DNA from 3 places in the Undibacterium sp. 5I1 genome. Region 3 is predicted to be linked to each of the others. Evidence: predicted binding sites of a transcription regulator. Region 3 holds the regulator's gene; each other region holds the start of a gene.
What was found. Region 3 encodes LexA, which represses DNA repair genes until DNA is damaged. Its sites were predicted from a motif close to ACTGTATNNNNATACAGT; they were not measured.

Region 1 (10,612 bases), 190 kb from region 3:
AAATAATATTAAATCTATTTAACGATGTAACTAAACCTTACTAAATTTACAAAATCCAGTGAATGTATCAAATCACTTTCTTTTCATATGTAAGTTTTTGTAAGGTTTCTTTATTTTGGCTTGGGCACTATTTTTATTGCAACTTAGTTCTTTATTGTTATGATTTTTATGATCTAAATAGGTTGGTAGACTGATAATAGAAGTTATTCTTTTTATGTAGGTTACCTCACTATACTTTTGCTACTAATTCAGCAAAACTTATCTGGGCAGTTCCGGTAATTTCTTTCTAAGTGCGTAAAGCATCATCCACAGTCAATTCATTGGTCTGGGTGAGATGACATAAGTGCGCGATAATTTTCGTGATGCAATGCCGGGTGCTTATTTGGCTGGTTATGAAATGCCAGCAGATGCGATGCTCACGCATCCTTGGCTTGATTCATTAGAGCTCGCTGTTCGTCGAGGGCAAGCGGTCTATCGTGGTTTGCTGGATTTAAAAAAACGGGGTTTCATCCCTGACGTGGTATTGGTCCATCCTGGGTGGGGCGAGGCTTTATTTGTGAAGGATGTGTTTCCTGCTTGTCGACTGGTGAGTTTTTGCGAGTTTTATTATCAGGCGGAAGGACAAGATATAGGATTTGATCCAGCCTTGCCTACGTCTGAGGACGATAAGCTTAAGCTCAGGCTACGCAATATGGTGCAACTGCAATCCTTGTCATGTATGGATGTAGGGATCAGTCCAACACAGTGGCAACGTCAAAGTTACCCTTCAATTGTTCAGGATCGTATTGAGGTTATTCATGATGGGATTGATACAGATACCGTCAAGCCAGATCCTGCTGCTCGGTTCCAATTACCTGATGGTCGTTGGCTAACTTCTAACGATGAGGTCATTACTTTCGTTAATCGCAATTTGGAACCTTGTCGTGGTTTTATGAGTTTTATGCGTTCTTTGCCAGATTTACTGCGTGCCAGACCTCATGCGGAAGTGCTTATTCTTGGGGGAGATAGTGTCTCTTACGGTCAAGGCCTACTCAATATGACATGGCGTCAAGCACTGTTGGAGGAAGTTGGATCGCAACTAGACTTAAAACGCGTTCATTTTTTAGGAAAAATACCCTACACAAATTTCCTTAAAATGCTGCAAATTTCATCTGCCCATATTTATCTGACGTATCCATTTATATTGTCATGGTCAATGCTAGAGGCGATGGCGGCTGGCTGTGTGGTGGTGGGCTCACGTACGGCACCAGTTGAAGAGGTCATCCTGGATCAAGAGAATGGTTACTTGGTGGACTTCTTTGATACGGATGCTTTGGTTCGTATAGTCGCATCCATCTGCAGCGCAAGAGAAAGTCAGGCTCAGATTAGACTCGCTGCGCGCCAAACAATCCTAGACAAATTTGATCTGAAGCGTCATTGCCTGCCAAAACAAATCGTTCTGCTTGAACAAGGCGTCAACTGAAATTTTTACCATAGGTCGCGCCAACAGATTGCTGACAAGTACGCAGAAGTACGGCGCACCATGACCGTAATCTTCGAGGACAATCACCGATCCTACGGATATCGTCGGATACAAGCCTCGTTGAATCGACAAAGGATGTTCGTCTCAGAGAAGGTTGTTCAGCGCCTGATGAAGCAGGACAGTCTCCATGTTGCCGGACCTAAACGACGTAGATTTCGATCCTATGTCGGAGAAATAACTCCAGCCCCGGAAAACATCATCAATCGTGATTTCCATGCTGTAGCACCAAACGAGAAGTGGCTCACAGACATATCTGAGTTCCATATCCCTGCAGGGAAGGTTTATCTATCACCCATGATTGACTGTTTCGATGGCATGGTTGTGAGCTGGTCGATTAGTACAAGCACGGACGCAGAACTGGTGAATGGGATGTTGGATGCTATCGAGACGGTCACTAATGACACTGATAAACCGATTGTCCATTCCGATCGAGGTGGTCACTACCGATGGCCGGGTTGGCTATCACTGGTTGAGAAGGCTTGTCTGATCCGTTCTATGTCCCGTTAAGCATGCTCGCCGGATAATGCTGCTTGTGAGGGATTCTTTGGAAGGTTGAAGACTGAAATGTTCTATCCGAGCGATTGGCGTTCGACCACAATTGCACAATTCATTGAGGCGCTTGACGCCTACATTCGCTGGTACAACGAAAAACGTATTAAGATGTCTCTTGGCTATCTCTGGACTTCCCCTAATTCAGTAGACATTTAATAATGTCAAAAACTGAGAAGGAAGTACATCATGAGAAAAGGTCGATTTACGGAAGAATTTAAAGCGGAAGCGATTAAACAAATAACGGAACGCGGCCATAAAGTAGTCGATGTTGCGCAACGGTTGGGTGTATCTGATAAGAGCCTTTATTTGTGGCTGCGGCAGAGTAGCGGTGAGCAGTCGGCGGCCTCTAGCGAAAATGTTGCCGCACTAAAAGCAAAAATGGCTCGTCTTAAGGCAGAGTTAAGAAGGGCAACAGAAGAACGAGATATCCTAAAAAAGGCCGCTGCGTACTTTGCCAGGGAGTCAGAGTTAAGTACGCATTCATCGATACGCATCGATGCCAATATCGTCTAACGAGCATGTGCCGCGTTCTAAAGGTAAATCACAGCGGATACTACGCTTGGAAGAAAAATCCTTTATCTAAACGTGCGATGGCAAATGCGCAAATTCTGAATGAAATAAAACAATCTTATGTCGAGAGCGGCGGAATTGATGGCAGCCCACCTATCCACAGAGATTGAAAGGAAGCAGGTGTCGCATGCGGTGAGAACCGAGTCGCAAAGCTGACGCGTGATGCTCAACTTAAGTCTGCCCGTGGGTATCGTAAGCCACGATTTAAGGCAGGCAAGCCAATGATTGCAGCACCGAACAGATTAGAGCAGCGTTTTAATATAGACCAAGCCGATACTGCATGGGTAACGGACATTACCTACATTCGCACTTATGAGGGTTGGCTTTATCTTGCGGTTGTGATCGATCTTTATTCAAGAGCGGTAGTTGGTTGGTCGATGAAATCAACGATGGCGACAGAAATTGTTCTCGATGCGTTATTGATGGCTGTTTGGAGGAGACGTCCTAAGCTACCTATCATTATTCATTCAGATCAAGGCAGCCAGTTTGGTAGTGACGATTTTGCACGTTGGTGTAAAGAGCATCAACGTATTCAGAGCATGAGTCGAAGTGGAAATTGTTACGATAATGCGGTGGCTGAATCATTCTTTAGTAATTTAAAGAAAGAACGAGTCAAACGGAAAATTTACGTAACAAGGGAAGAAGCACGATCTGATATCTTTGATTACATCGAAGTGTTCTACAATCGCAAACGGCGACACAGTCATTTGAATCAGATGAGTCCCCTAGCTTTCGAGCAACAACAATTTGGAAGTTAAGAGTTGTCTACGAAATTAGGGGAAGTCCCCTCAGCCCGATCAAATACCGAGAAAGTCTCGGATTTACGGCATAAACCAGTCCAAGTTTATGTCCGCACCCCCAGCTAGTCAATATTGAGTGCGCGTCAACACAATCAGGTCTTCAGGCTTTTTATAGTCGGCCAGCAGTGCATCAAGTAATTCGGCTGGCAGCGGTTTCTTCTCTACGGCCATCATTGCTCCTCGCAATAGGGCAGTTTCCTGCAAAATGTCCGTTTACACAAAATTTCTTACACCCCCTAGTTAGGGCATTTTTACGTAAGTCTTATTAACAAAAGTCTCTGCTTGCAGTTTGTAAAGCACCTAATAGATACGACATATCAACCAAACGTTTTGCGATCAGATGACGTACATCACCTTCGCATTGCCAGATGCCATACACACCAAGTAAGGGTGCATTTAAGACTTCTTGCCGTTGCTGCTCCACCAGACTTGGCCAGATGATGACATTGACTGGGCCGGTCTCATCTTCTATCGTGATAAATAACACGCCGTTGGCGGTGCCGGGACGTTGGCGTACTGTAACGATGCCGCAGCCACGGGCAAATTGACCTTGCTGAAATGTATTGAGCATCTCGGCTGGTAAAAATCGTTTGGCGAGTAATTGTGGACGGATGAGGGCCACCGGGTGACGTTGTAATGTGAGTCCCATCGCATGATAATCGCTGACAATTTCTTGACCCTCTGTTGGTGCTGTCAACATAGGGATGGACTCTTCTACGCTGACGACACCGAGCAAATCTTTATCCGTTACTGCGCCGATGGCTTGCCATAACGCCTGTCGTCTATGACCTGCTAAAGCAACTAAGGTATTGCCTGCTGCCAGGATGTGCAAATCATGGCGTGACAATTGAGCGCGGCGTGCCAGATCGTTTACGTCGCTAAATGGGAGTTGACGACGTGCTTGTGTAATGCGCTCTGCTGTTTGTTCCGACAAACCTGATAGTAGTGACATACCAAGCCTGACAGCTGGATGCTTGCCATCACTTTTTTCTAAGCTGGAGTTCCATTCGCTGAATCGGATGTCGATATCTAATACGATGATCTGATGTCGTTTTGCATCTTGGATTAATTGTGATGGAGAATAAAATCCCAACGGCTGGGAGTTTAACAAGGCGCATAAAAAGACCGCTGGTTCGTGACACTTTATCCAGCTACTGGCATAGACTAATAAAGCAAAGCTGGTGGAGTGACTTTCTGGAAAACCGTATTCACCAAAACCCAGCATTTGTTGAAAAATACCTTCCGAAAATTCTTTCGTATAACCACGCCTGACCATGGTGTCGACGATGCGATCATGATAGTGCTCTAGTCCGCCTTTACGTTTCCACGCCGCCATGGCACGACGTAATTCATCTGCTTCGCCCGGAGAAAATTCAGCCGCGATCACGGCGATTTGCATGACTTGTTCCTGAAAAATCGGGATGCCTAAGGTTCGTCCTAGTGCTTCCCTGAGTTCCTCCTTAGGATAAGTGATTGCTTCTCTATTTTGTCGGCGTTGCAAATAGGGATGCACCATACCGCCTTGAATCGGGCCAGGTCGTACGATGGCAACTTGTACTACGAGATCATAAAATTCTTTGGGACGCAGACGCGGCAACATACTCATTTGTGCACGGGATTCAATTTGAAATACACCTACTGTGTCGGCCTTGCAAATCATCTGATAGGTCAGCGGATCTTCACGTGGAATGTCCTGCAAACGTGATGGTCTGCCGGGTAGCGTGGCCATCAAAGCCAGTGCTCGTTTTAAGGCAGAGAGCATGCCCAAGGCCAATACATCTACCTTAAGCAAACCTAAAGATTCCAGATCATCTTTGTCCCACTCAATCACGCAACGGTCTTTCATGGAGGCGTTTTCTATCGGAACCAAGCGCGATAATTTGTCACGCGCAATGACGAAGCCACCGGTATGCTGCGATAGATGGCGTGGAAAGCCACGTAGTTGGCTGGCCAGGCTTGCCCATTGCTGTGCCAGTGCGCCTTCAGGATCAAGCCCGCTTTCAGCAAAACGTAAGAGCAGATCCTGTTTGCTATCAAACCAGCGATGTGATTTGGCGACGGTATCTACTAGCTCCAAATCTACTCCTAAAGCCTTACCAACATCGCGCAGTGCACCACGGGATCGAAATGTATGTACTGCTGCGGCTAAAGCAGCGCGGTTTCTGCCATATTTGTTATAGATGTATTGGATCACGTCTTCACGTCGCTGATGCTCAAAATCGACATCAATATCAGGCGGTTCATTTCTTTCCTTTGAAAGAAAACGCTCAAACAACATGGTGCTGCTTTCAGGATCGACTTCCGTAATATGCAGGCAATAGCAGACGACAGAGTTCGCTGCTGATCCACGTCCCTGACATAAGATGCCAATTGAGCGTGCATATTTAACGATATCGTAGACCGTTAAAAAATAAGGCTCATAGGCGAGATCGTTAATCAGATGAAGCTCATAGTCGATACGATCTGCGACCTTTTTTGAGATCCCGTTGGGAAAGCGCTGTGCTGCTCCATATGCGACTTCTTGTTTGAGGTAGGCTGCAGGTGTGTAGCCCTTTGGTACTAATTCATCGGGATATTCATAACGCAATTCATCTAAAGAGAATTGGCATAGGGAGGCAATTCGTATCGTTTCGGCCAATGCCGCTGCTGGATAAATATTGGCCAGACGTAGTCGTGAACGTAAGTGTTGCTCTGCATTGGGCGCCAGATCATAACCACATTCTGCAACCGAGCGTTTAAGTCGGATGGCAGTCAGCACATCTTGCAGTGGCTTACGTGAGCGCACATGCATATAGACATGACCTGTTGCTACAAAAGGGATACGATATTGGTTAGCGAGAGCGATGATCGTTTTACGGTGTTGCTCATCCATCGCCTGATAGAGCAAAGTCAGACTGATCCAGGCTCGTTGTGGGAAATGTACCGTCATCCATCGCAGTTGTTTTGTCAAGATCGCCGCATCAGCGGGATAGTCTGGAATCAGAATCAGCAGGCAATCGGGAAGCCCTTTCAGATGCGCATAGTCTTTAGGAGGATGACTAAAATCCTCTGGAGTTATCAGATAACTTCCCTTGGTGGTACGTGTTCTTGCCAATGTGATTAGTTCAGATAAATTGCCATAGCCTTGCCGGTTCTGTGCCAGTACTATCAGGGAAGGCGGTTGCATAGAGTCCTGCTTGTGCGTTTGAGTGTCCGTTTGGAACTCAGCCTGAATCGTCGCAGGATTGTTAGCGGCGCTTTTCATCAAAAAATCAGGAAAATCAAGTGTGCCGGAGAGTTTGAAATAACTACCGACAATCAGAGGGAGCTTAGATTTCTTTGCCGCGACATGCGCACGTACAACACCGGCTAATGAGCATTCATCCGTGACTGCTAAAGCGGAATAATTGAGTTGTGCAGCGCGTGTTGCCAACTCTTCTGCATGAGAAGCCCCTAGCAGAAAACTGAAGTTGGATTGGCAAAACAGCTCAGCATATTCCGGCAGTGTATAGGGCAGCGACAGTTGTGCAGATGTTGACGGCGTGGGTGACGATGGTGGTGTTGGTGGTGTTGGTGGTAATAATGGAGTGGTTGTCATGATAGATCAACCAAAGACACCATGTACAAACCAGCTTGCGTTGGTATCGGTCTGCTCACCTAGACGTTCTCTATAAATCCAATAGCGGATATGTGCTGGATTTTCCGCGACGAAGTAATCACGTGTTACTAACTGCCCATTCCACCAGCCAGCTTCTATTCTTTCTGCACTTGTCAGTAGTTTGAGTGGCGCCTGGTAATAAGGTCTGTGTTGCCGTATTTCGATAGCGATCGCTTTTTCTAAAAGCCACATAGGGCGGGATGCCTGTAGGGGTGGTTGCTGTTGTTGACATTGTTTTTCTGTTGCCTGCTGGTGAATCACCGATGTCCAGTGATTTGCTATTTCAGGCCGATGATCGGCTAGTGGTGCGGCCTGCAAAACCTGATTGTCACCCAAACGTGCTACCAGCAATTCCAGTAAGCGATGGTGATTTTCGGCGTGAGCTTTGGGTTCCGGGAACAGTGTCGCATTGGGGACATGCATTGCTTGAACCTGGCTGGCATCCAAGCTGACGGCGATGACAGGCGCCTCAAGCTTCACTTGTGCCAGACGTTCTTTGAGTAAGCGTATCAGGTGATCTTCGCGCCAAACTGGTTCGGCTAACAAAATACTTAACAGAGTGGGCGCAATAGCTTGTCGACCACGTTCATGTTCTAGTTGTAAATCGACTTGCGATACTGCGAGTTGCTTGGCAGTCAGCCATCCCATCAATTGTGTTAGCAGACTACGAATAAAAGCTAGGACCATTTCTGCATGTTCTATCCGGTCGGGCATGTCAATACGGACTTTGAACTGAGGCGGAATTGCGATCCACTCGAATAGCTCGACTTGTTCACCATAGGCTTGGTCTAGTACATCGAGAATCTGTTTGCCACAACGACGTTTCAATCCGGCGCGTGGTAATTTTTGTAGCGTTCCCAAGTCATCACAGGCAATACCGCGCAGCCAGTCCAGCCAAGGAGTCGCAGCGGGGAGCAGATGCACAGGCAGACTATCCAGACTTTGCACTAGCTTGTTCAATTTTAAAATTCTTGTTGCCGGAGGTCGTTGCCGTCTACTTTTGCTGGAATGCTTGTTGAGCTTGTCGGCAGTGCTAGCAGCATTACGTGCAAGCAGCCATGCACCCATCGCGGTTGGTGCGCAACTGAGTGTGATGGTCATTCCCATCACGCGCATGGTTTCTTTAATCCGGCGACATAAGGCACGGATGCCACCAAACAGCCGCAAGCTCGCTCCGATATCCATCAACAAACAATCATGTCCGGCATAAGCTACTTGCGGCGTGTAGTTTAATAATGCCATCGCCACTTGTTGTAGGGCGCGTGTTTCCAGTGCTGGCTGGCGCTGATAGAACAACGCGGATGGTAGCAACATTTGCAAACCTGCTTTACGCATACCGATCTGCGCGCCAGAATGGCATGCTAATACGGATGCGCAGGTGATCCGATTTTGCTCCAGCACGACTGCAGCCTGCTCAGTTAACCAGTTCGGACGAAAAATTTCTAGCTGCAACAGTGGCAAGTGCAGGGCGATCCAAAGGCGTGTCATTGGTCAATCCGGTAGACAAAACAGGTGAATGGGAGGCAATTGCTGAGTCAGGTAACAAAAGCGAGGGAATTCTCAGCAGCAAAGGCTGTTCTCGCCGGATACCGCGTCGTTTGATAAATTGAATTTGTACGCCTTCTAAGGTAGGTGCGACTTGCAGGCGTAATGGCGCTGGCGAAGGTGTGTCGGCACAAGTGCTTGGTCGCATCATGAAAAAAACTGCTTCCCCACCTTGCGCAGCAAGATGCAGACGACGTAAGGCTTCTGAACGGATCTGCGTTTGCCACAATAACAAGGCAGCGCAACTGCCGCTACGTAAAACCTGCTCAGCCGCCCACAGAGCATCGGCTTGTTTTTTACTCCGTATCCAGACACATTGAGAGAGTGGAATGCCAAAAGCATTTAAGGCTAACAATTGCGGCGCATAAGGCGGCTGTATGAACATAATCGAGCCTCCATCTTGTCTGGCAAGTCTGGACAAAACAGGATGCAATAAGCGCAATTCAGCACTGCCGTGATGCTGGAGCAGTAACTCAATCAAACAACTTCGCGGCCAGCCACCACCGGGCAATTCGGCCGACAGCGTCGGAAAACTGCTTTCTACACAAGCGACATGGCTACGCGCCAACTGCGATGCGCGCCATAAAGAGGGATGAATTTGATCTGGGGTGAGGGAAGACATAGATACTGAAATAAACACTTTAATAGATGGGACTTACGCAAAACCGCCTCAGTTGTGTTGCCGCGCTTAAGCGTACTTAAAGTACTGCTTTCGTCGCTGCGTCTTGCCGGGACAATTTTTTATAAGTCCAAATAAATACTGTATGTATATTTAGTATAATATTTAAATCATCTATTTTTCAATCACTTAGCGAAATAATGAAATAAATAAAATACTGATTGCATATACAGTATTTTGTGCTAAAGTATGTTTTGTCGTATCGCTTTAGCTCTATCGCTTTTTTTATTCAACAAACTTATTACCACTTTTTATTCATTTACTGATTTGGAGACGGTTCAATATGGCACACCTTGATAATTCCTTTGACGGACAATTTAGCTTGCAACTCGCCCCAACATCATTTTTGATGCGATTGGGTAGCCGTGAAATTTTTGTCTGTCGTGATTTCCGCAAACGTTATTACCACGTCAATCCGTTGATGGATTTTTCGACAGGGATAGAGGCGGGACATCTGGAACTATTGTTGTTCCGCAAGTGGTTGATCATCTTCTCTAAGGCAAGATGGTAGTCGGCAGGTGATCACAAGTCACGGGTGTATGTTCCTGCCCTTGCTTCTGATCGTTGGATTAAACCTAGAAACGGCAGTTGGACGAGTTTGAGTGTGCATTTTTTCGGTTCTCCAGCAAGGCGAGACGCAACCTTCATGTTTCAACTAGGAGCAACGCAGTTGGGGGAGCCGAAAAGTATGCAATCAGATTGGTAGCGCTCTCACCAGAACGGCGACGGTGACGGTGAAAACGCTGACATGAGTCAATTGAATCAACTACTTATTTATACTGACAAGCGGTCAACGGCCGTTTCCAGGTTAATGGCGGGATCGACGCTCGCTAGGGTCGCGCAAAGGATCTGGTCCGTTTTCTAGCTTGCTCACAATTCCGGCTTGATCAAAATAGATAGACATCAGTGAGTCCCACACACCGCTTTCTTTATAGGGATAAGACCAGGTTTCTAGTTGTACTCGCGGAAAAAAGCCAGTTTCGCTCGGTGCTCCGATGATTTTTAGTACGCTGGCTTTGTCGGATTGTCCTACTTTGACTTGAGCAAATTTTTGCAGAGTTAATACCTGCTCATAAGAGATCAGCTTGCCATCAGAGCCGATACGCGCCATGTGTGTTGCCTGTGCCATCCTACCGCGCATGTATTCCAGCAAATGCTGATCGCCGTCCTGGTAGATATGCGTTGGCTGACCCAATTGTGCGATGACTTCTGCCTCGGTTTGACCGATCTTAATTGTTCCAACGCCCCAGCTTACACAGGAAGATAAACTGAGTACGGCGAGTAGTGGGCCAAGCATCTTTAATAAG
Region 2 (10,612 bases), 1.4 Mb from region 3:
CGTGTTGCAAAAGCCTGGGTACGGTACCGCATCCGAGACCGCCATTGCATCAACAATGGTCAAGTTGGTATCGATCGTAATCCGCAAACTAAGATCATGCAGCGGTGAGCCAACCGGCCGGATGCCAGAAGCAAGTTGAATGTCGCGGGTTTTGGTGTCGGTAATGTGAGCGTCAAGATCCCACAATCCATCATCGCGAGCGAATGCGTCGATTTGGATTGAGCGCGTGTGCTTAAGTGCACGGCGAGAAGTGGATATTGGTAAGGGCATATGCCTGATGGCGGCTATTTCAGTGTAAAGAGCCACAATTGCGCGTCGTCACCGCAGTTTCTACGATAACAGCCGCTCTTGCGGCCCTGCAAAAATCCCGAGAAGTGTAGCACAAGTCGATGCGTAAGCTCCTGCGTTTTGCGTCAAAGATCGTAGCTACAATTTAAATCGGTTCTTTTTTTGTGGCTTGCGCTACAGATTAATTGCCTCATGCCAAAGATAAATTCACACGAGCTCAACATACAGATGAAGCGATAACTAAGTAATTCGTCTCGACAAGATGAGAAGCCGTCATGAAGTATTTTCTCCTTGTCAGTGAAGGTTAATATTTCTGAGTGCGGCTCAACAGCAATACACTCCCCATTTCTTTAAATAAAAATGGCTTATAGCCCAATGAATATATGGACAATTAAAATATACCTACCCAGAGTATTATTTTCAATAATATCAACGGAGAGGCTTTACCGAAATTATAGTTGCTGAATATTGCTTAATATTTCTTAGAGAAAATCTTTATTATTTCCAAAAAACTCCATATATAGACGCTTATTCATCAGTATCTTCGTCACGGGGAGCGCGCATTGCGGTCTGAATTGCTTTGGAAGAAAATCCTCGCTGCTGCATGAAACGCGCCTGCTTTGCACGCTCAAGATGGTCTGCAGGGGAATGAGGGAATTTTCTGTGCAGCACATCGATCGCACGACTCAACTCTGATTCCGCCAACTCAGCTTTAACGCGATCAATTTCTTGCCCGTCCATCTGGTGGCTCTGTAATTCGGCGAGTATCCGCTGATTGCCGAAACGTGCTACACGGCGATTTACTAAGGAATCTGCAAAGCGTTCGGCCGACAGATATTTGGCAGTTTCTAACCAATCCAGAAGCACCGAGATATCTTCGCCTTCTCGCGCATGAGGCTGGAGCTTATGCTCCAACTCCATCCGGCTATGTTCTCGCATAGAAAGATAGCGCAGTGCTCTAGCTTTTAAACTGATTTTTAATTTAGCCATGGTTAAGTAAATATCCCAAAATATCTGCTCAATAAAAAACCGGAATATGCTTGTATTAGAAGCGTATTCCGGCTTGGACTTTTTGACTTGAGTTTTTGACTCAATGGCCGCCGTCGTAATATGGCTTGTTTAGGCTATTTCGCCAGGCGCTTAGTGAGTTTGCAACTAATAAGTTTGCGAATAATCAATTTGCGGCATCAGAATGACTCAACTTACATTAAGCCTATTCAGCCTTCTCCGCTTTTTCAGCTTTTTCTGCCTTCTCCGCTTTTGCTGGCTTTGATTTAGTTTTTTCTGTCACCAACTCTTGCAGCGTCGGCACTTTTAAATGCACACGAACTTTGTTTTCAATCTCATGCGCGAGTGCCGGTCGCTCGCTCAGGAAACTCCGTGCATTATCTTTACCTTGTCCGATACGTTCGCCATTGTAGCTATACCAGGCACCGGCTTTTTCTACAATCTTAGCGTCAGCGGCCAAATCTAAAATCTCGCCTTCGCGGGAGATACCTGCACCGTACAAGATATCAAAATGCGCTTCTTTGAAAGGAGGCGCTACTTTGTTTTTGACTACTTTAACTTTCGTTTCATTACCGATGACTTCGTCACCGGCTTTGATGGAACCTGTACGACGAATATCCAGACGAACCGATGCGTAAAACTTCAATGCGTTACCACCAGTTGTGGTTTCTGGGCTACCAAACATGACACCGATTTTCATACGGATCTGGTTAATAAAAATAACTAGTGTATTCGTACGTTTTATGCTGCCAGTAAGTTTGCGCAGAGCTTGTGACATCAGACGCGCTTGCAAACCCGGCAAAGAATCACCCATATCGCCTTCGATTTCAGCCCGTGGGGTGAGCGCAGCGACCGAGTCAATAACGATTAGATCGACGCTGCCTGAACGTACCAGAGCATCGGTAATTTCTAATGCCTGCTCGCCGGTATCCGGTTGTGAAATCAGCAAATCAGATAAGTTAACGCCTAGTTTTTGCGCATAGCCCACATCCAAAGCATGCTCCGCATCAATAAATGCGCAAGTGCCGCCCAACTTTTGCATCTCTGCAATGACTTGCAATGTCAGCGTTGTTTTGCCGGAAGATTCTGGACCATAAATCTCAACGACACGACCGCGTGGCAAACCGCCTACGCCCAAGGCGACGTCCAGCCCCAAAGAACCCGTGGACACAACTTGCACTTCTTCTACCACTTCACCATCGGCCATCCGCATGACGGAACCTTTGCCAAATTGTTTTTCAATCTGTGCAAGTGCGGCTGCTAAAGCTTTGCTCTTGTCTGAGCCGGTATCGGATTTTTTGTCGTCCATAATTTCTTTCAGGTATGTTGCGCTTTATGATTTTTTGAAATGTGCCGATGGGTTTTTTACAAAAATCAGCAGGTTTTCTACATCTGACGACACTGTATAAAAAATCAGTGATTTATGCAAGCAGGATTTTAAAGAATTTATTATTACCTAAAACTGCCAACTGTCGATTTTCATTTAACTTTGACCTTTTGGGAGTGCGCATCAACATTTCTTATCTTGGCTATTAATTAATTTGCACAATTTGGTTATCTGAGAAAATCGGATCTTTAATGATTAGCTCACATCCATTTTCGTCGAATAGCGTTTGAATGACCTTAAGACTTGATAGCGATTATCACTTTTGTCGCGCTGCAAGCTTTTGCTTAGGTCTGTTAACATTGAAACTTGCAAATGAATTGATGCCAAAATGCAAGAATGCGCCATGGCGCTGCTTGCTTGTGGCTTTGTGCTTGTTTAGACCCAATCCCTTACTCGGTTTATCTCGGTTTTGTGTTAACGGGTTCCGGCTTCGTCAGTTATTCTAGGGCAAGTATAGTCGTTCTGGAGAATCGGCTTGGCTCCTTGTCACAAGAAAAAGAACAAACAATACCTGTTCATTAGTCAAGTTCATTAGTCAACTTTTGTTATCCCCATTTTGAAAACATATCGGCTACTTATGAAACGAAAGCATCAATTCCCTCAAACTTCTGATCGGGCGACGGTCTTAGCCCACACCCGGAATCTCAAAATGACCAGCTCCGCGAGTGCGTACGTGCGCGGTAGCACATCAAAATTTTACGAATGGCTTGAAACATCCAGTATGGGGAAAATACCCGAAGGGCCACCTATATGGATTTGCGGGGATTGCCACATAGGCAATCTTGGACCGGTCGCTGATATTGACGGTAAAGTTGATTTTCAAATCCGAGACTTTGATCAAACGGTGATCGGCAATCCTGCCCATGATCTGATCAGGCTGGCGTTGTCTCTTGCATTCGCCGCTCGAGGTTCTAACCTTCCTGGCATTATGACGGCGCATATGCTAGAGGTGTTAATGGATGGATACACATCGCAATTTGTGATCGGCGATGAGACGCCGATCCCAGTACCGGCGGTGGTCCGGGCTTCAATGAAAGTAGCACGGAATCGCACCTGGAAGCATCTCGCACGGGAACGTATTGCGGATGTCCGGCCGCATATTCCGCTAGGAAAAAAATATTGGCCAATCCTAGCCAAAGAACAAAACGCCATCCGATCTGTATTTTAGAAAGGAAGGGCTATCGATCTGGTGAACAAGATTCGCAGCAGGAATCTTGAAGATAATGTCAGTCTTTTGGATGCCGCCTATTGGGTCAAAGGGTGCAGCTCACTAGGCCTGTTGAGATATGCTGTACTTTTGGATGTTGATGATGTGAAGACTAAACGACAAGAAATTTGCTTGATGGATATCAAAGAAGCGGTAGCAGCAAAAGCTCCGCGGTATCCAGATAGCGGCATGCCATTGGTCAATGCAGAACGTGTCGTAAAAGGTGCCAGAAATCTCTCTCCCAATCTTGGCGAGCGCATGATGACCGGACGCATATTAGGCAAATCGGTCTTTGTAAGGGAACTTAGGCCAGAAGATCTAAAATTGGAAATTCAGACTTTATCTCCGCGAGAAGCGGTAAAAGTTGCACGTTATGTTGGCGCCATAGTTGGTAAGGCTCATGTACGACAAATGGATGAATCAGTTGCACTGGATTGGTTTAAAGAATTGACACGTAACCCGTCTAGTAAAGAGGCGCCCAATTGGCTGTGGAAGTGTACGGTAGAGTTAGCTGCGCTACACGAAGCGGCCTATTTAGATCATTGCAGGCGTTATGTCTCGACTCAAATTGATGATTAAATCGCCGCAAGCTCATGAAGGATCGATCCTTCTGCCTTTTCTGGACTATATTCACTGAACAAAAAATAAGGCGAATAAAAAACGGGAAATTTAAAATTAAAAGAGGGAAGCCTTTAATTTGACTTGTTCAGTTCAAGGCTCTAAAAACACCAATTATTTTTATTTAATATGTATTTTCAGCCCACTCAACAAACCATCTTTAGCTGAATACAAAATTGGGCAGTTGACGACAATTTTGGTGGGTGTCAGGTCGACTAACTGCTTCTCTGTTGCATCCAAAACTTCTTCTTCTGATTTCAGCACATGGGCTTTTGTTGTATCGCGCCAGGTGACCATGTAGACGACCCATAATGGCGTGTATGCCTCGCTTTTATTGCGGTAGCCGACGCTCTCTGGTGCAGAGGGAAATACGCTGCCTTGCTCAAAATTGCTCAATTTATAGACGCGGTCTACTGCCGATGGCTGACCCGGCACTGGCGCACGCAACACATTAGATAGGCGCGATACGTAATTGGTATCAGCCTGTTGTGCCATCTTTTGATCGGACATGTCTGTCGAGATGTAATGCACCAGATGGCCTTGATACCAACCCGCTAGTAAGGGGATTTCTACCGTGGCGACCGATTTTTCATTGAGCTTGCTGAGATCGCTGTTTGTATCCGGTGCAGCGTAGCCAGCCTGGCTGGAGAACATCATGCTAAGCGCAATCGCACATGTGGCGATGCCGAGCTGGTTGAATTGAGTGCGGACGGATTGGAAACGACTTTGCATATGCTACTCCTCCATTGGTTTGATTTGGATATTAGCAGAGTATAGAAATTAGATGCGGTAGCGACAACAGCATTGTTTGGCGGAATAAAATTACTAAATTCAATCGTCCATATAAAATGCGGCTCCTGGCACGATATTGGCCTGAGAGCCGCAGAAGTATTGGACATCTAAAATATCAGTTCAATATCAAAGATCCAGCATCACCCGATTTCTACCGCTGCGCTTGGCCTCGTATAGCGCTTTGTCTGCACGCTCCAGCAGCTTACCTAGTTTTTTATCGCTTTCTAAATTTGTCGCTACGCCGATGCTGACTGTCAGGTGAAACTGCTCGCCCGATGTCGCATGTAGTACTAGGTCTTGCACGTGCTGACGTATCCGTTCTGCTGCGCTGATGGCGTCTTCGCGGCTGGCTTGTTGCAGCAAAACGCAAAACTCTTCGCCACCTAATCGTCCAAATACATCTGAATCGCGTAGCTCCAGCGTGACGGTTTGGGCAAATCGGGTCAGCACTTTATCGCCACTGAGATGTCCGTATTGGTCATTGATGGCTTTAAAGTAGTCCAGATCCAACATTAGCAAGGTCAAACTATTGTTGTAGCGCTGGCTAGTCTTAAAAATATGTTCCGCTTGCTCCAGAAAAGCACGCCGGTTCAATATACCGGTCAGCGTGTCGGTGGTTGCCAGCAGTTGTAGCTCTCGCTCCAACATTTTGCGTTGAGTCACATCGCGGTAAATGCCCTCTACCCCGGCATAAGCACCAGCGTCGTCGTAAATCGCTTTGCTGCTGATAGAGATATCAATCACTCGTCCATCTTTGCGCACCATCTGGCCTGGGAAGTCAGATACTTTGCCATCTTTGATAATTGCCGCTTTAAATGCATCGCGGTCTTCGTTATGCGGATAATACGATTCGGCATTTTTACCAACAATTTCTTCTGGCTCATAGCCCAATACGGTGCGCACACCGGGGCCAACCATTTGCACTATTCCGGCCGCATCGGTGCGGTAATACACGTCCTGCATATTCTCAAAAAGATGGCGGAAATTTTTCTCACTGATGCGAAGTTGCTCGGAGATTTCGCTCTGCGCTGTCATGTCCATCCCCACCAGCAATACTGCGCCCTCGCCGCCAAACTGAATAGACGAGCTTGCGACTAAGAGCATGCGCAAGTTATTTTTGCAAGTCCGCAGACGAAATTGGGTAGGATCATTAGCCCAATTGGCACCTTGTTTGTTTAAACGTTGATTCGATCGGTTGGCATCCAGAGGATGAACAAAATCACTGACCGGGCGCCCGATCAGGCTGGTGGCACTCTCTGCCTCTAGCAATATCGCAGCGGCCCTGTTGGCATAGACGATTTTGTTATTAATCAATACCGTCATCGATACCGGAATAATATTGATCAAATCACGAAGAAATGTATCGGACACCACTGCAACCTCTTTTTCTTTCCAGTACGACGATGCACAACAAATACAAAGCAAACACAAACTAAGTAGTAACACTGATGCACCTTAATTCTAGTCTAGCATTCTGACAAACCAAACCCAAAAATTGATTTGAAGCAAAATAAGTCATTATTTGCTATCTTGTTGCCTTCTCAATACTCTGCAGTGAAAAACTCAAGAGTTCACCAGTTTGTGCTGGCTAACGACCTTATCCAGTTTTCTAGGATTTTTATGCGCCCCTTATTATTCCCTTTACTCGCAGCCTTGGCCCTCCCCGCATCGGCAGAGCGTCTTACTCTGGAACGTATTTTTGATAACGCCAGTTTGGCTGGCAGCAGTCCCAGAAATTTGCAGGTATCGCCCGACGGCCAGCGAGTAACATTTTTGCGTGGGCGCGACGACGATCAGTTTCAGCTCGATTTATGGGAGTTGACCGTCAAAGATCAAAGCATGCGCCTGCTGCTGGATAGCAAAGTGCTGCAAGCCAACGAGCAGATTTCTGATCAGGAAAAAGCCCGCCGCGAGCGTGAACGGATTGCCAATCTGCGCGGGATAGTTGACTACGACTGGTCGCCAGATGGCAAACAATTATTAGTCCCCTTAGCCGGTGATTTGTATCTGGTTGAGTTAGCGCATACCGACAAAGCGCGCAAGATCGCATCTGGCGCGGTGATGTCGGCACAAATTTCGCCCAAGGGCCGGTATGTCTCGTACATCCGCGATCAAAATTTATTTGTGCTTGACCTCACCACCAACACCGAGCGCCAGCTGACTAAAGACGGCGGCGGGACGATCCACAACGCAGAAGCCGAATTTGTCGCCCAAGAAGAGATGGCGCAAACCAGCGGCTATTGGTGGGCACCGGACGATACTGCGATTGCGTTTAAACGCTTTGACGAAAGTCCGGTCCCGATTGCCCGCCGCTTTGAGATTTATGCTGACCGCACTGATGTCATTGAACAGCGTTACCCCTACGCGGGTGCTGCCAATGTGCTGGTGAGTTTGGCTCTGGTCAATCCGGAAAATAGCGAAATTAAACAAATTGATATTGGCAAAGACAAAGATATTTATCTGGTACGCGCCGACTGGAGTGCGGATGCAAAAACACTGGTATATCAACGCCAGACCCGCAACCAGAAACAACTCGATTTAATCGCTGTCAATGCCAGCAGTCTGACGCAAACAACTATGCTGACAGAGACCTCTGCAAGCTGGGTCAGCATTATGGATAAGCCTTATTTTTTGAAAGAATCGCGGCAGTTTATCTGGACCTCTGAGCGCAGTGGGCGCAAGCATATCTATCTGTACGATCTACAAGGCAAACTGATCCACCCTATCAGCCAGGGTGAATGGGGTATCGACAACATATTGGCAGTCGATGAGAAGGCACAAAAAATATTCGTTAGCTCCAACCGTGATGCAGTCACCGACAAACAAATCTATGCATTGAACTTAGATGGCAGTACTGCCGATACCCCAGTACGCGTCAGCAAAACCGATGGCTGGCACGAAGCCAAATTCTCAGGCAAAGCGGAGGTCTTTATTGATACCTGGTCTGATCCCAACACGCCGCCGCAAGTCAGCCTGCGTCAGCCAGATGGCACGCTGATCGCCTGGATAGAACATAACGAAGTCAATGCTAAACACCCGTATGCGCGTTACGCCAGCAGCCATGTGCCTACTGAATACGGCACGCTGACATCGGATGATGGTCAGACTCTGTATTATTCCATCAAAAAGCCGCTGGACTTTGATGCGAGCAAGCGTTACCCCGTGTTTTTGCAAGTGTATGGCGGCCCCGGCGCGCAAACCGTGCAACGTCATTGGGGTAGCTTGTTTGAACAATATATGGCGCAGCAAGGTTATATCGTTTTTAAACTAGACAACCGAGGATCTGCACGTCGTGAGCGCCGCTTTACCGACGCCATTTATCAAACGCTGGGTAAAAATGAAGTCGCCGATCAGGTCACAGGGATCAACTGGCTGGCGCAGCAAAGCTTTGTTGATGCCAAACGGATAGGCGTGTTTGGCTGGAGTTATGGCGGCTTTATGAGTCTGCGTTTATTGTCCGCTGCATCCGACAAAATCGCGGCGGGTGTATCGGTCGCGCCGGTGACTGACTGGGCCTTGTATGACACGCATTATGTTGAGCAATTTATCAACAGCCCAAAAGACAATCCGGCAGGCTACCGCCAAAGCGGTGTGTTTGCTCATCTGGATGGATTGAAGTCACCATTATTACTAATACATGGTATGGCCGATGACAACGTGTTGTTCACCAATACCACCAAGCTCATCGATGATTTAAGCAACCGTGGCATCTTGTTTGATCTGATGACTTACCCGGGTGCAAAACACGGAATATCCGGCGCAGCAAAGCAGAAGCATGTGTTTCGCACGATTGCGACTTTTTTTGATAAGCATCTGGCGAACACTCAAGGAAATAAAGGTGGCGCAACGCAGCTGAAATAGGCTGCCGCGCGCCATCAATTCTGCGATATCGGCGATGTGGTTTTGCTTGAAATTTCCTAGTGACAGTTGCGTGTTGGTTCTGCAACAGTTCAGCTATAACTCAGTAACAGTTCAACATTATTTCAGCACCGCTGCCACATCGACGATATCCACACCTTGCAGTTGTCCTAGCCAGGCATCGAACCACGGCTTGTGTGTGGCGCCGACAATCGACAAGACGCGGGCACCGAGGCGTTCGCGGAAGGTTTCGCGGATGTTGGCGACCATACGCAGATTACGGATTTCCCAGCCCGCAACCCACATTTGCGGATGGCCTTCTGGCGACTTTGCCCGTAAGGCTGCGCTGACATTGGCTTCGGCGCGTATCCGCAGGCCTTCCGGGTCGTTGATGGAACGGTATAGCGGCAGCAGATCGCTTGCCTTCGATAAGACATCTTCCCGCTTTTCACGCTCGCTCAACACCACACCGCCCGCGACCCAGGCCGCCTCGATCGACTTAACAAAGGCCTTAATGTCTGGCACATCGATACGATCACCAGTGTGATTATCTACTGCATAAACCTGCTGTAAGCCTAAGCGTGCGGCAAGACGCGCGGCTAACTGGTAGCTCTCGTTATTCACCGTCTCCATCCGTCTAAGTTTTGCGATTAATGCAGTGTCCAGACTATCGCCGACATGACGCTCCGCCTCTGGAAGCTGTCGCCACTGCACGTAGGCCGAGGCAAGTTCATTTGACGCCAGAAATAGCGCGGCCAGACGTCGCCGTTGCGCTGGGGTTGGAGCCTGATTCCTTACGGATTGAGCAGCCCAGGCCTTGAGCGTCTTATCCACTTCGGCCATAGCGGCAGGTACATCTAGCCCGGTAGCCGCTTTCGCCACGTCAGTAGGATCGCAGTACTCGGCACCGTACTTTGCAGGATGGCGGGCAGCAAGATCGCACTCTTCACCGGACTGGTCCTCAACAGTGATGATGTCAGGCTTAAACGCCGCCAGCCGGTTTAATACGCCGTCCAGTGCCGCAGGGTTGAAGTCTTTTGGCAGACTGTTCAGATGCATGGTGCCGAGTACCAGTATCTGCGAGCGTGGCCCGACCATGTCGCGGTCAAGCGTCGCCAGATCGCCTTGCGCCTGCGCTGCAAACGGCAGTGCCACGATGGCTGTTGCAGCGAATGTTGACACTAAACCCCGAATCCAATTTATCTTTTTACGCATGTCGTATTTCTCCAGGTGCGCATCGTTAAAATCTGACAGTGTAAGAAAGCACGAAAAAAGCTCAAGCGCATTTGGGACAGGATGCATATTCACAGGCTTAGGATGTTAAAAATACGGTATGTATTTTTACCGATCGTCAAACATACCAAGCCGGGCATATAACATCAGACAAGTAAGCGCGTCATCAACATGTAATTCTGCTCTGTGATGATATGAGTTTTTCTATTATTCTTACATGC
Region 3 (10,612 bases):
TTTCTCTAAAGTCACAACATGCCATATAAAACATTATCTTTGCTACCAAGCTAATCAGCCAATATCAGTTAGTAGAAATAAGATAACTTAGAGAGAAATTCATCATGAACCCGAATACACTTCAAACAAGTAAAGAGTTTGCTACTAGTTTTTTACGCTGGCTCAGCAAGGCTTTTGACAAAACTGCCGCTTGGGTAACGCAATTGTCCTGGTGGAAGTTTTTCTTATTCGCCATCGTCACAATGATCGCGGGTGCGATCCTTCAAGATAATCTTTTTAGTTCTGAAGAGAGTGTTGTCGTCACTAAGAAAAAAGCAGCGAAAAAAGCGAGTAAATCCAAAGCAATTAGCGACGGCGATACCAATATTGAGATTGATGGGACTGGTATCCATATCCGCAAAAACAAAACCGATGGTGATGGCAAACAAATTGAGATCGATGAGAATGGCATTCGCGTTTTAAACGGCAATAGCAGCACACCAACAGAACCTGCTGCGCCGGTCGCACCAGCAGAAAGTGCCGCCTCTGAAGCCTCAGCCGCAGCACCTGCTGCACCTGCAGCACCAATCATCAGTAAAAATGGGCAAGATGATATTCACATCAAGCTACCGCCAGAGGTCGCACAGGAAATCAGCAATGATATTGAAGATGCCGTTGCCGACGCTGCGGATGAAGAGGTAAAGAGTTATCAGAAAAAATCATCCAAATGGTTTATCAACTTTGTGATGTTATTGATTTTTGGCCTGCTTGGTATGAAGGCGTTAATGGGTGGGAAAGTCCGAGCGGAAGAAAAGGCCAAACAAGCCAATGCCTCTGCTGAGCGTGAATCATTGCTGCGTCAGGTTAGCGAGGCACAGATGCAAATGATGCAAGCGCAAGTCGAACCGCACTTCTTATTTAACACGCTGGCATCGGTAGAATATTTGATTGAAACCGACCCGCCTCGCGCAGCAGCGATGCAACGCAGCTTGATCTCTTACTTGCGCGCTGTCTTGCCACAAATGCGCGAAAACGCCGCAACAACCAATTTGGGACGCGAGGCGGATATGGTCAGGTCTTATCTGGATCTATTAAAAATGCGGATGGAAGAACGATTAGAGGTTGACTTCATCATGCCAGAAGGATTGCGCAGCGCCTCTTTCCCGCCGATGATGTTGCAGTCGCTGGTTGAGAATGCGATTAAGCATGGGTTAGAGGTCAAAGCCGAAGGTGGCACGATTCGCTTCCATGCAGAAGTAGCGCACAACAAATTGCGGGTATCGGTATCAGATAACGGATTGGGCTTTGGTGCAATGCCGAGTAACGGCACGGGCTTAGGTTTGCAAAATATTCGTGAGCGTCTGAAACTTATTTACAAAGAAAAAGGGCAAATGATCATTACACCTAATCAACCGACAGGCGTTTGCGTTACTATAGAAATCCCTTATGAGTTAGCCAACTAAACGGAATTGACGAACTATGCCAACCGATATGCCAACCGCCATAATCGCCGACGATGAAAGACTGATGCGCGACCAGTTAAGGTCACGCCTAGAACAAGTCTGGCCAGAATTGCAGATTCTCGATGAAGCCAAAAATGGCGAAGAAGCTGTGCAGTTAGTAGAAACATTACAGCCTGACTTTGCCTTTCTCGATATTCGCATGCCTGCAAAAACAGGCTTAGAAGCCGCTAAAGAAATTGGCAACAAAGCGCATATCGTATTTATCACTGCTTATGATCAATATGCAATAGAGGCGTTTGATCATGGCGCAGTCGATTATGTGCTGAAGCCAGCGGATGTAGAGCGGCTGACGCGCACCGTAGAGCGATTAAAAACGCGACTACATAGCCAAGCCGAGCCTAATGACATGAGCAATATGCTGGCGCAATTAGCCAAGCAGATGGGAATCGGCAAACAGAGTTATTTGCAATGGATACAAGCATCTATTGGTCAAGAATTACGTTTGATCCCGGTCGAAGAAATTTTGTTTTTTCAATCAGACGAAAAATACACCCGGGTACAAACAGCAAGCTACGAGGCATTGATCCGGAAGCCCGTGCGCGATCTGGCGGAAGAGCTGGACCCTGCCCTGTTTTGGCAAATTCATCGGGCAACCCTGGTCAATGCCAAAGCGATTTCTGGCGTAGTGCGCGACATGAGGGGACGGCATCTAGTGCAAGTCAAAGGACTAACAGAGAAGCTGGAAGTCAGTCGTAGCTTTGTGCATCTGTTTAAACAAATGTAAGCGAATAGCGGCGATCAGATCAACAAACGGTACGCAGTTGAAAAAAGCCTGATAAACGTGATGCCTGTCAGGCTTTTTAATATACTACCCCTGTGTATATTTAATCGTCCAGAAGAAATATGGACGATAAGGCATATTTACCAAAAAACAGGGGGAGTATCTATAATATGTGTCGTCCGACCCACCATGCAATCGCGGCGACAAAGGCAGAGGCAGGTATAGTCAAAATCCAGGCCCAGACAATATTACTAGCAACACCCCAACGCACTGCAGACATCTTTTGGGCAGAACCCACGCCCACAATCGCACCAGTAACAGTGTGTGTCGTGGAGACAGGAATGCCCATGGCGGTGGCAAAAAATAAGGTCGCAGCGCCTGCTGTCTCTGCACAAAAACCGCCTACAGGTTTTAACTTTGTAATTTTTTGTCCCATAGTTTTGACAATGCGCCATCCGCCAAACAAAGTCCCCATACCGATCGCGGTATAACAACAGATAATCACCCAGAGCGGTGGCGAAGTATCTGCTTGTGCAGAATAACCGGCAGAGATCAGCAGCATCCAGATGATACCCATGGTTTTTTGAGCGTCGTTACCGCCATGCCCCAGGCTAAACATGGAAGCGGATAAAAGCTGCAAACGACGAAACCATTTATCAACCTTCATCGGCGTCGATTTAACGAACAACCACGACACCAATAACATCATTAAAGAACCGAGAAAAAACCCCAACAGAGGAGACACAACGATAAACACGATCGTCTTGATCAAGCCAGCAGAAATTAATGCACCAGTGCCCGCTTTAGCTACCGCCGCACCAACCATACCACCGATTAATGCATGCGATGAGGACGATGGAATACCAAAATACCAGGTCACAAAATTCCAAAAAATCGCCCCGACTAATGCGCCAAAAATCACATAATGATCAACTACACTGGGATCGATCGTACCTTTACCGATCGTGGTTGCAACAGTCAATGGAAAAACTACAATGGCGAGCACATTAAAAAATGCCGCCATCGCGACTGCTTGCTGAGGCTTTAATACGCCGGTAGAAACAACGGTAGCAATAGCATTCGCTGCATCATGAAAGCCATTCATAAAATCAAATAACAGAGCTAGCACCACCAGAAATATGATGAGGTATAGGCTCATATGGAAGGTTTGCATGGGAATCACTTCTCTTTTAAGCACTCTCGGAGCTGAGAGTTAATACTAATAAAACGACAGGCAAGTTAAATGCTTAGATACTGCCGATACACATATTTGTAGCATCTAAACTAGCAGAGCAATATCTTGCCAGTTTCATCGTTACGCGTTTTCGACAATAATGCCTTCAATAATATTGGCGACGTCTTCGCAACGATCTGTCACGGTTTCCAGAATCTCGTAAATCGCTTTCAATTTAATCAGATTACGGACATCCGGTTCATCACGGAATAATTTAGACATCGCGGCGCGCATGACGTGATCTGCATCGGATTCTAAGCGATCAATCTCTTCGCAGATCAACAAAATCTCGCGGGAGTTTTTCATGTTATTAAGGAGTCCGACTGCAGCTTTTACCTTTTCAGCGCAAGCTAGACATAGCTCAGCTAACCGTTTGGCCTCTGGCGTAATCTCACGGACGTCATATAAAGAGATTGTTTGTCCGGCATCTTCCAGCAAATCCAAAATATCATCCATGCGGGTAATCAGCTGGTGGATATCGTCACGGTCCAGCGGCGTGATGAAGGTTTTATGCAATAACTCAATCGTGTTGTAGGTGACTGTATCGGCCTGTTTTTCTATACCCTCAATTGCATGTACACGGTGCTCAAGGTCATCAAAATTGGTCATCAAGGCGACCATTTCTTTGGCACCTTTAACGCATAATTCTGCATGCTGGTTAAAGAGCTCAAAAAATTTACCCTCAGTGGGCATCAATCGTCCAAACATATTGTTCTCGCTAGAAGTAAAAATACTGAAATCGCTCCAGATCAAAAAGAAGAATCTGATTAGTCTGGATACTGCTAAATAGTCGTACGACTATTCGTTGTCACCGTAAATAGACAGTGAGCCTGTGTAATTATCGAACTTAGTGTATTCGCCCAAAAAGGTTAAGCGAACACTGCCAATAGGACCATTACGCTGTTTACCGATAATGATCTCGGCAGTACCTTTATCTGGAGAGTCCGGGTTATAAACCTGATCACGGTAGATAAATAGAATGACGTCAGCATCTTGCTCAATCGCGCCAGACTCCCGCAAATCGGACATTACCGGACGTTTATTCGGCCTTTGCTCCAACGAACGATTGAGCTGAGAGAGTGCGATTACTGGGCACTGCAACTCTTTTGCTAAACCTTTTAAGCTGCGGGAAATTTCGGATATTTCTGTCGCACGGTTTTCACCTGCAGTGTTACCTGACATCAGTTGCAAGTAATCGATAATAATCAAACCCAGTTTGCCACATTGACGTGACAAACGACGCGAGCGAGCGCGCAATTCAATTGAACTCAGCGCAGGCGTCTCATCAATATATAACTGCGCGTCGTTCATTTTTTGAATCGCATGGGTCAGGCGCGGCCAATCTTCATCGACCAACCGACCTGTACGCAGTCGGTGTTGGTCCAAGCGACCGACAGAGCCAAGCATACGCATGGCTAATTGAGCGCCACCCATTTCCATCGAAAACACAGCGACTGGCAAACCACTTTCAATTGCGACGTTTTCACCGATATTGATAGAGAACGCCGTTTTACCCATTGATGGGCGACCTGCAACAATGATCAAATCACCAGGTTGCAAACCGGAAGTCATCCGATCCAGATCCGTAAAGCCCGTTGGTACGCCGGTGATGTCGCTCGTGTGATCGCGGTTATACAACTCATCAATTCGCTCAACCACTTGTGTAAGCAAAGGTTGAATAGCAGTGAAGCCTTGAGCGCCACGGGAGCCCTCCTCTGCAATCGCAAAGATTTTAGACTCTGCCTCATCCAGCATTTGCTTTACTTCTTTGCCTTGCGGATTAAAGGCATTACCAGCGATTTCGTCAGATACTGAAATCAATTTGCGCAATACACCCCGGTCACGCACAATTTCGGCATAACGACGAATATTTGCGGCGGAGGGAGTATTTTGTGCTAGCGCATTTAAATACGTCAATCCACCAGCGTCGTCTGCTTTATTCAGGCCAGTCAATGCCTCGTAGACAGTAATAACGTCGGCGGGCTTAGTCGCGTTAATCAGCTTAACAATGGCCTGAAAAATAATCCTATGGTCATATCGATAAAAATCATCCTCGCGGATAAAGTCAGCGATTCTATCCCACGCAGCATTATCTAATAGTAAGCCGCCCAAAACAGATTGCTCGGCTTCGATGGAATGTGGCGGGACGCGAATGGAATCTAATTGCGGATCGGAAGGTGCTTTCATGGCGCGCATTATACCTTTTTATTCAATATCGAAATCAACAGAACATGCCTTAATGAAATACATAACTCTGACCATTTATTACTAAGATAACAGGCACAGCCGCTATTAAAAAATAGTAAATACCATTTATGCTGCAAGCTTTAAAATACCAAATTAATTAAATCAATACCTGACTGCCAAGAGTAATTGATCGCTCAATCTTAACGACGTAAACGTTAAAAAGCCGGGCGAACCCGGCTTTTTTAATGCTATGCAACTAAAACTTAAGCGTGCTCGCCCAAGATAGCAACGGTCACATCAACAACTACGTCTGTGTGCAATGCAACGGCAACAGAGTGATCGCCAACGATCTTCAACGGACCTTGTGGCAAACGAATCTGCGCTTTTTCAACAGCAAAACCTTGCTTGGTCAATGCTTCAGCGATGTCGAAGTTGGTTACGGAACCAAACAAACGACCATCAACACCAGACTTTTGCGAGATTTGCACAGTCAAACCAGACAATTTTTCGCCTTGAGCTTGTGCTGCAGCCAAACGTGCTGCTGCTGCTTTTTCCAACTCTGCGCGTTTTGCTTCGAATTCAGCAATCGCTGAAGTTGTAGCACGGCGAGCCATACGTTGTGGGATCAAGAAGTTACGTGCGTAACCATCTTTAACTTTAACTACATCGCCCAGATTGCCGAGATTAACGACTTTATCAATCAGAATAACTTGCATATTTTTCTCCTAGTACCTTGTCGTCAATTACGCTGTGTGCAAATCAGTGTACGGCAGCAACGCTAAGTAGCGTGCGCGTTTGATCGCTGTGTCGACTTGACGTTGGTACAAAGCTTTAGTACCTGTCAAACGTGCTGGCATGATTTTGCCGTTTTCTTGCACGAAATCTTTCAATGTATCGACGTCTTTGTAGTCAACTTGCGCTACATGTGCGGCTGTAAAGCGGCAGAATTTTTTACGCTTGAACAATGGATTTTGTTGTGGGCGCTTATTTTTCAGTTTGCTTTTGTCAAATTTTTTACCGAATGCCATTTGTGGCTCCTAATCTAGTAAATTTGTCTCGAATTCAGTAATGTGAAATACGAGACTTTTGCTGTTACGGTTCTTGCGCGACAAAAAACCTGTGAATTGCATTACAACACCTAACTCTATTTCCATAAATCGCTTTGAAATTTCTCCTGCGGCTAGCGCATTGATTTCAAAGTCGACTACACGTTGGGCATTTGCTTGCGTTTGCTTAGAGTTATGTATCAGTACCGCAGAAGCTATCGGAATTCCGGCTGGTGTAAAACGCAGCGCCGATTTTTCTACAATGCTGGCAACGACTTTAAGCTGATTCACTGATTTATGTAGCGTCCTCTAACGTGTCAATTATGCTGCTGGCGCTTCTACGCGTTGCGTTTTAGCAGCATCTTCTTTCTGAACAGATTTCATCATTGGAGATGGCGCTGTTTCAGCTTTCTTCATTTTGACTGTGAGGTGGCGCAGAACTGCATCATTGAATTTGAATGCGGTTTCCAACTCAATCAGAGTCTCAGCATCGCACTCAATGTTCATGCAAACATAATGTGCTTTTGCCAGTTTTTGAATCATGTAAGCCAATTGACGACGGCCCCAATCTTCAATACGGTGTACTTGACCACTACGTGCAACAACTGTGGCTTTGTAACGTTCGATCATTGCAGGCACTTGCTCGCTTTGATCCGGATGTACGATAAATACGATTTCATAATGACGCATATATTCTCCTTGTGGACAATTTAGTAGCCCGCCTCGGCGTCAAGACGAGTGCGGGAAGAGGAAAGCCCATAACTATACTGCACTTTGATAATTTACTCAATAGTTTCAATAGCTTATTACATTTACTGCTACCAATTTATGCGTAACACAACCATTGAGAGGACTTAAAAAAATTTTGAGATAAAAAAGATTTTAGGTTTATACTGTACAAAAATACAGGCTGCATATAAACCCAGTCTCACAACTACACGATTGGAATTCGATCATGCTAAAACTCACCGCTCGCCAAGAACAGATTTTAAATTTAATTAAGGACGCGATCCAAAATACTGGATTTCCGCCAACAAGAGCAGAAATTGCGAATGAATTAGGTTTTCGCTCCACCAATGCAGCGGAAGAGCATTTGCAAGCACTAGCACGCAAAGGAGTTATTGAAATTGCTCCGGGTACCTCACGCGGCATACGATTGCTCGATTCCATACTAAGCAGTGGAAGCACCAAGGCTAGGCCTAACTATAGTGCTCAATTAGCGCTACCTCATCCATCACTAATGCAACTTAGTTTGCCGCTAGTTGGCAGAGTAGCAGCAGGATCTCCCATTCTTGCGCAAGAGCATGTGGATACGACCTATCAAGTTGATCCAGCCTTATTTTCAGCTATTCCAGACTATCTGCTCAAAGTGCGTGGTATGTCTATGCGTGATGCCGGTATTTTTGATGGTGATTTGCTCGCAGTAAAAAAATCTAACGAAGCAAAAAATGGACAAATCGTGATTGCCCGTATGGGGGATGATGTTACGGTTAAACGCTATAAAAAATCAGGGGATATGATCGAGCTATTGGCAGAAAATCCTGATTATCCCAATATCAAGATTAATGAACTTGATCAAGACTTTTCACTTGAAGGTTTAGCCGTTGGGCTGCTCAGAACCTGGACTTAAGTTATGTATTACTAGGTATTGGCAATATCAGGAAATTAAAAAAATTCCATCTGTCACGTCCCAACTCAATCAATATACTCCCCACAATCTTTTTGAAAAACATGATTTTACTCAATTGGTGCATAGACAATTAAAATATACTCACCCATAGTATGCAATCACTCCGATTAAATGCATAAAATTTTATGTTTCGAGCCTACTTTCATCGTCTCGACAAAAGTTAAATTATCGGTCAATTTAATTTACTATTTAGACAATGATTTAAAGATTAGATAACCCAGAAAATCAATTATGAATAAAAAATGGCCACTAGGTAACTAGCGGCCATTTTAATTTCTTTAGTTTTTAATCAGAGAAAACTATCTGATTAAAACCAAATTTCGGATCAGGCTCAATGCTTTACAACACCACCAACATCAACGCCACCTTCAACTTTAGTGGCCGTAGCAGCTACTAAAACTTCTTCATCAGTCAAAGCAACTGGCTGACGTTCTAAAGCAATTTCTAAGACTTTATCTATCCAACGCACTGGAATGATTTCTAGCTTATTTTTGACGTTATCAGGAATCTCAGTTAAATCTTTAGCATTCTCTTCAGGAATTAAAACCGTCTTAATTCCGCCTCGATGAGCGGCCAATAATTTCTCTTTTAGACCACCGATAGGCAATACTTCACCACGCAAGGTAATCTCACCAGTCATCGCTACATCTGCACGTACCGGTATCCCGGTAAAAACAGATACCAGAGCTGTCGTCATAGCAATACCAGCGGAAGGACCATCTTTTGGCGTTGCCCCCTCTGGAACGTGAATATGAATATCACTTTTTTCAAACACATCTGGCTTAATACCCAAGCGCTTCGCACGACTGCGAACTACGGTGCGAGCAGCTTCAATCGACTCCTTCATCACATCGCCTAAAGTACCGGTACGTATCACGCCACCTTTACCAGGCATTGCAACTGCTTCAATTGTCAATAAATCGCCGCCGACTTCAGTCCACGCAAGACCAACGACTTGTCCAACCTGGTTATCTTTGACCGCCACACCAAAATCGTAACGACGAACACCCAAAAACTTATCAAGATTTTTTGATGTAATCGTTGCTTTCTTTTCACTCTTTTTAAGTAAGAGCATTTTAACGACTTTGCGACAAATTTTTGATAACTCACGCTCTAAGGAACGTACCCCTGCTTCTCTAGTGTAATAACGAATAATGTCTCGAATAGCACTTTCAGCAACACTGATTTCACCATCCTTCAAACCATTATTTTTAATTTGTTTAGGAAGTAAGTAACGCTGGGCAATGCTAGCTTTTTCGTCTTCGGTATAACCCGACAAACGAATAACCTCCATACGATCCAACAAAGCTGGCGGAATGTTGTATGAATTAGAGGTCGCTACAAACATAACATCTGATAAATCGAAATCAACTTCGATGTAATGATCAGAAAAAGTATGGTTTTGTTCAGGATCTAGCACCTCAAGTAACGCAGAAGACGGGTCGCCACGGAAATCCGCCCCCATTTTATCTACTTCATCCAGTAAAAATAATGGATTACGCACGCCTACTTTCGATAAGCTTTGCAATATCTTACCGGGCATAGAGCCAATATAAGTGCGTCGATGACCGCGGATCTCCGCCTCGTCACGAACACCGCCCAGCGCCATACGTACAAACTTACGATTAGTAGCACGTGCTATAGATTGACCAAGGGAGGTCTTACCCACACCTGGGGGGCCGACCAAACACAATATTGGCGCTTTCAGTTTATCAACGCGCTGTTGTACGGCAAGATATTCCAGAATACGCTCTTTGACCTTATCTAAACCAAAGTGATCATCTTCCAACACTTTTTCAGCGTTAGTTAAATCATTGTTTACCTTGGATTTTTTCTTCCAAGGTAAATTAACGATCGTGTCTATATAGTTGCGAACAACAGTTGCCTCAGCAGACATAGGCGACATCATTTTAAGCTTTTTCAACTCATTCATCGCTTTGTTATGCGCTTCTTTCGGCATCTTTGCGGCTAGAATTTTCTTTTCTAACTCATCGATGTCAGCACCTTCATCACCTTCACCGAGTTCTTTTTGAATCGCTTTTACTTGCTCATTCAAATAGTATTCACGCTGAGATTTTTCCATCTGACGCTTAACACGGCCACGGATACGCTTTTCTACTTGCAGAATGTCAAGCTCACCCTCCAATTGACCAAGCAAATGTTCTAAACGTTTGGCAACGCTAAAAATTTCCAGAATGACTTGCTTTTGCTCTAGCTTCAAAGGCAAATGTG

Region 1: a site for LexA is predicted at 9,386-9,403, ahead of imuA (translesion DNA synthesis-associated protein ImuA). Genes of this name have one in related genera too.
Region 2: a site for LexA is predicted at 2,697-2,714, ahead of recA (recombinase RecA). Genes of this name have one in related genera too.

The regions. Positions count from the first base shown of each region.
Region 1 is NZ_JAVIWI010000001.1:848,338-858,949, forward strand. Features, by position in the region: gene RGU72_RS21370 (glycosyltransferase) at 344-1,462, shown strand; partial or broken gene RGU72_RS21375 (IS3 family transposase) at 1,466-2,230, shown strand; partial or broken gene RGU72_RS03615 (IS3 family transposase) at 2,261-3,402, shown strand; gene RGU72_RS03620 (error-prone DNA polymerase) at 3,710-7,021, opposite strand; gene RGU72_RS03625 (DNA polymerase Y family protein) at 7,028-8,569, opposite strand; gene imuA (translesion DNA synthesis-associated protein ImuA) at 8,496-9,248, opposite strand; gene RGU72_RS03635 (hypothetical protein) at 9,589-9,816, shown strand; gene bamE (outer membrane protein assembly factor BamE domain-containing protein) at 10,114-10,612, opposite strand, start outside.
Region 2 is NZ_JAVIWI010000001.1:2,478,011-2,488,622, forward strand. Features, by position in the region: gene RGU72_RS10965 (DUF2889 domain-containing protein) at 1-270, opposite strand, end outside; gene recX (recombination regulator RecX) at 817-1,278, opposite strand; gene recA (recombinase RecA) at 1,502-2,605, opposite strand; gene RGU72_RS21415 (DUF2252 family protein) at 3,261-3,851, shown strand; gene RGU72_RS21420 (DUF2252 family protein) at 3,873-4,469, shown strand; gene RGU72_RS10985 (hypothetical protein) at 4,629-5,240, opposite strand; gene RGU72_RS10990 (diguanylate cyclase) at 5,427-6,671, opposite strand; gene RGU72_RS10995 (S9 family peptidase) at 6,921-9,161, shown strand; gene RGU72_RS11000 (DUF5694 domain-containing protein) at 9,279-10,373, opposite strand.
Region 3 is NZ_JAVIWI010000001.1:1,034,026-1,044,637, reverse strand. Features, by position in the region: gene RGU72_RS04420 (sensor histidine kinase) at 105-1,442, shown strand; gene RGU72_RS04415 (LytTR family DNA-binding domain-containing protein) at 1,471-2,226, shown strand; gene RGU72_RS04410 (inorganic phosphate transporter) at 2,387-3,397, opposite strand; gene RGU72_RS04405 (DUF47 domain-containing protein) at 3,539-4,165, opposite strand; gene RGU72_RS04400 (replicative DNA helicase) at 4,256-5,644, opposite strand; gene rplI (50S ribosomal protein L9) at 5,908-6,360, opposite strand; gene rpsR (30S ribosomal protein S18) at 6,388-6,672, opposite strand; gene priB (primosomal replication protein N) at 6,682-6,981, opposite strand; gene rpsF (30S ribosomal protein S6) at 7,012-7,380, opposite strand; gene lexA (transcriptional repressor LexA) at 7,646-8,320, shown strand; gene lon (endopeptidase La) at 8,712-10,612, opposite strand, start outside.